2 regions of the Glutamicibacter sp. genome follow, and region 2 is predicted to be linked to the other one. Evidence: riboswitches for the same ligand, from Rfam matches in the RefSeq annotation. Region 2 holds a riboswitch; the other holds the start of a gene.
The links. A riboswitch is a leader RNA that binds a small molecule or an ion and turns the genes downstream of it on or off. The one in region 2 is predicted to bind thiamine pyrophosphate.
Positions count from the first base shown of each region.

Region 1: linked by a shared signal. The riboswitch ahead of thiC (phosphomethylpyrimidine synthase ThiC) and the one ahead of thiO (glycine oxidase ThiO) in region 2 are both predicted to bind thiamine pyrophosphate.

Region 1 covers NZ_JBOGEG010000029.1:25,215-27,409, reverse strand. Annotated here, with positions in the region: gene ACRDT3_RS14815 (GTP pyrophosphokinase) at 1-104, shown strand, start outside; tRNA gene ACRDT3_RS14810 (tRNA-Met) at 187-263, opposite strand; tRNA gene ACRDT3_RS14805 (tRNA-Thr) at 311-382, opposite strand; tRNA gene ACRDT3_RS14800 (tRNA-Thr) at 916-987, shown strand; TPP riboswitch at 1,229-1,336, shown strand; gene thiC (phosphomethylpyrimidine synthase ThiC) at 1,333-2,195, shown strand, end outside.
Region 2 covers NZ_JBOGEG010000039.1:7,402-9,596, forward strand. Annotated here, with positions in the region: gene ACRDT3_RS16510 (GNAT family N-acetyltransferase) at 1-861, opposite strand, end outside; TPP riboswitch at 941-1,045, shown strand; gene thiO (glycine oxidase ThiO) at 1,043-2,140, shown strand; gene thiS (sulfur carrier protein ThiS) at 2,167-2,195, shown strand, end outside.

The DNA.
Region 1 (2,195 bases), on a different contig from region 2:
CGCCAAGCCAGGAAGCTGATTTCGATACGAAGGCGATCCAGGGGCTGCTCTCGCTGGCTCAGCAAGCCAAGGCCGGGAGCCAGGAGAAGGACACGGGCAGCTAGCCGTTCCGGCGCCGAAGCAACATGTTGCTTCAGGGCCTGGAAACCAAAAAAGATCCTCAGCCGAAGCTGAGGATCTTTGTTTTGGTAGCGGCGCCGGGACTCGATCCCGGGACCTCACGATTATGAGTCGTGCGCTCTAACCAGCTGAGCTACGCCGCCACAAGTGAGAAGCAATCCAGTAGAAGCCAAGAAAGCTTCTCACTCAGAGCCCCCTGCCGGAATCGATCCGGCGACCTCGTTCTTACCAAGAACGCGCTCTACCACTGAGCTAAGGGGGCAACGAGTAAATACTCTACACGGGTTTCCCTGCAAAGAAAAATCGGCAGATCGGCCCGGTAAACACTCGGAAAATTCAATAAAACACCTAGTCAGCAACTATTTGCGAACTGACATCTGGTCATCAGGGACGAAGGATGGGACAAAAAGTGTCCAGGTGACGATGCTCACTAGATCATTCCTTGCGGTCAATCGCGGATTCCCCCAGGGGTGCGGGATAAAATCTCGCGAACTTCCACCGATGGCCAACCGGCGGATATCCCGACTCGGCACTCCCTGACCTCAGCCCGATTCCCCACTCCCGATCCCCGGGCAAAGACAGTGCTTGAATGCACCCGGTCCACCATGGGCGCAGGCACTGCTCCGATGCGCGGCAACTGGAATCCAGGCCGCGAACCGGGATCCCGGCAACCGGCATGATCGCATCGGTTCCTTGTCGCCCATTCCCGACTTGAGTAGGAATATTGTGACCTCAGCAACAAATCCCCGACGGATTTTGCAAACCTCAAAAACCTGTGTAAAGTATTTACCTGTTGCCCCCTTAGCTCAGTGGTAGAGCGCGTTCTTGGTAAGAACGAGGTCGCCGGATCGATTCCGGCAGGGGGCTCGAAATAAGAGAGGCAATCTGGTTCCAGATTGCCTCTCTTTTCGTTACTCCCCAGATGCCGCGAACTCATCGTGCGGCTATCGGCCATGCCGTGCACCCTGGATTCCTGGTGCCCCTGGCAAGCGTTCTCCGGCCAACGCAAAGAATCCAGGCCCGCAGGAACCAGCACCTCGCCCTTCCCTTGATGTCAAGGCTCTGACCACCGGATTTGCGTTTCTTCCTCCCAAGCGTGCTAAGTTATTCGCGACCACACGGGTGCCCTGGCAAGGGCTGAGATCGGGCTATCGCCGTCCGCGACCGTTGAACCTGTCCGGGTAATGCCGGCGAAGGAAGTGAGTTTCCCCAGTGGAACAATTTGAACAGCACCCTGCCCACACCCTTGCCTACCGCGAATCTGCGGGAATTTCTGTTCCCGTCACGCAGATCGAATTGGCAGACTCCCCCAATGGAAAGCCCAACGAGCCGCTGGCGGTATATCGCACCAGCGGACCGGGAAGCGAACCCACCCAAGGCCTGCAGCCCTTCCGCGAGCGGTGGATCCTGGAACGCGGGGACGTGGAAACCTATGCAGGTCGCGAGCGCAACCTGCACGACGACGGGCGCTCAGCGGTCCGCCGCGGCACGGCCAGCGCGGAATGGGCTGGACGCTCAGCCCCACCGCTGCGGGCCGTTGGCGGAGCCCGAGTGACGCAAATGCACTACGCGCGCGCCGGGATCATCACCCCGGAAATGCGCTATGTGGCCCTGCGCGAGGAATGCGATGTCGAGCTGGTGCGCAGCGAGCTCGCGGCCGGACGAGCCATCATCCCGGCGAACATCAACCACCCGGAATCCGAGCCGATGATCATCGGCAAGGCGTTCCTGGTCAAGATCAACGCGAATATCGGCAACTCGGCGGTGACCAGCTCAATCGCAGAAGAAGTCTCCAAGCTCCAGTGGGCGGCCAAATGGGGCGCGGACACGGTAATGGACCTGTCCACCGGAGATGACATCCACACCACCCGCGAGTGGATCATCCGCAACTCCCCGGTGCCCATCGGCACCGTGCCGATCTACCAGGCGCTGGAGAAGGTCAATGGCGAAGCCAACGAACTGACCTGGGAGATCTTCCGCGACACCGTCATAGAACAGTGCGAGCAGGGCGTGGACTACATGACCATCCACGCCGGCGTGTTGCTGCGCTACATCCCGCTGACTGCCAACCGGGT
Region 2 (2,195 bases):
GAACTTGCCCCGCTCGACACCTTCGTGCAGGAAGCCGTTGCTTTCTGCTACATGCTTCGACCCGGGATTATTTGCCCGCAGGCCCAGCTCCAAGCGGTAAAGGCCCAGCTCGTCGAACAGGTAATCCGCCAAGGTTGCCACCGCTCTAGTGGCCAGCGACCTGCCCCGGTAATTCTGGTTCATCCAATACCAGACCCACGCGTTCTGATTTTCCGGATCTACCGTACCGCACACCAAGCCAACCAGCCGATCTCGATATGCGATGGCCAACGCCTGCTGGCGGTCCCCGGCCTCCAGCAGTGCGCGCACGTACGATTCGGCCTTTTGCGGGGAATCGGCGTCGCCCTGGCGCTTCATGTCGGGGTTCGAGGAAAACGCCTCAAAGACGGCGTCGGCATCCGAAAGGCGCAGCCATCGCACCGAGAATTCAGCGTCGGCAGGCTCGGCTTCCTTCGGTCCTGCAGGGGAAAGTGGCCGCGCGGCGGCCGTGCCCTGGTGGAAGAGCAGCTGCCAGCGGCCCTGCTCATGGATCCACAGCGAACTGCGCTCGCTGGGGGAACCAGAAAGCAACCTCCAGCGCAGCAGCACCAGCTGATCTGCAAGCTGGATAGCCACCGGGCTTTCGACCGTCAACGAGCCCGCATCCCGTGCCGGCTCCTGGGCAAGCTGGGCAATGATGGCCTCGCGATCATAGGTTCGCCCGCTGGCTCCCACCTCGGCGAACCGAGGATGCAAGCGTCGTTCCAATTGCGCCTGGCTATGGCGTTGGCTGGATTCCAGGAGTTCTTGCTCCAACGAGATGATGGCGTTGGACAGCGCAGAACCCTGGGGAAGCGCGATAGGGAAATCATGGGATGCCATGTCAGCAAGTACATCACAGAAGATGACGGATCTGCATTCAATAAAGTTCGCCTTTATGAGCTGCATCATGCTTATAATCGCAGTAATCCGCGGGAGCCTGAATCGACCAGGCTGAGAGGGCACCGAGCCGACCGCTACACCTGATGCGGGTCATGCCGCCGTAGGAAGGAAGCGTGCCCTTGTGCATGTCAACATTGTTGGCGCCGGGATTATTGGCCTGGCCGTCGCGTTCGAGCTGGAATCACGCGCACACACCGTCACTCTCATCGATCCAGCACCCGGTCAAGGTGCAAGCTACGCAGCGGCAGGAATGCTGGCCCCGGCAGCCGAAACGGTCTGGGGCAATGGCCCGCTGCACCAGCTGCTGGCCGCCTCGAATGCCGCCTATCCGCAATTCATCGAGCACATCGAATCGGTCACCGGGCAACGCCCGGACTACCTGCAAAACTCCACCCTCGTTGTCGCCGCAGAGCCTGCTGACCGCGAAGCCCTGCATGAGCTGACCGAACTGCAAATATCCCTGGGCCTATCAGCGCAAAAGCTCCTGCCCAGCCAGGCCCGCAAACTTGAACCAGCTTTGGCCGCCAATATTTCCGGCGCGGTCCTGTGCCAAGATGACCACCAAGTCGACCCTCGCTCCATCGTCAAGATCCTCTTGGAGCATCTGCGTCCGCACCTCATCGAGGAACGGGCGCAGGCCCTGGTGACCGACGGGAACCGGATCACCGCAGTGCGCACCGCATCGGGCCGAATCCTCGAAGCAGAGCAAACCATCGTGGCCACCGGTCTTGGCACACTTGGTGGCCTGAAAGAACTTCCACTGCGCCCGGTCTACGGGGACATCCTCCGGATCCAGGGGCCAGCAGGCCCGCCGCTCATCACCCGCACCATCCGCGGCATCGTGCACCGGGAGCCGGTGTATCTCGTGCCGAGAAAAGACGGCAGCCTCGTCCTTGGAGCCAGCGTTCGAGAAGACCGGCAACCGGCAGTGAACATTGGCGCCATGCACCTGCTGCTGGACAATGCGCGAAAGCTAGTCCCCGGCATCAGCGACTGCACGCTGAACGAGGCAACTGCCCGGGCACGTCCCGCCACGCCAGATGACCGGCCGCTGCTTGGGCGCCTTGATCCGGGCCTGCTGCTCTGCACCGGGTACTCCCGGCACGGCGTCCTGCTGGCCCCGCTGGGCGCAATGCTCACCGCGGATCTCGTCCACGGCAACCAAACCCACCCCTTGCACCAAGCTGTGGATCCCCACCGCTTTGCGAAAGCAAACTAGACAACTCACCGAACGGAGCAACAACCATGAAAAGCATTGGCATCAATTTCAATTC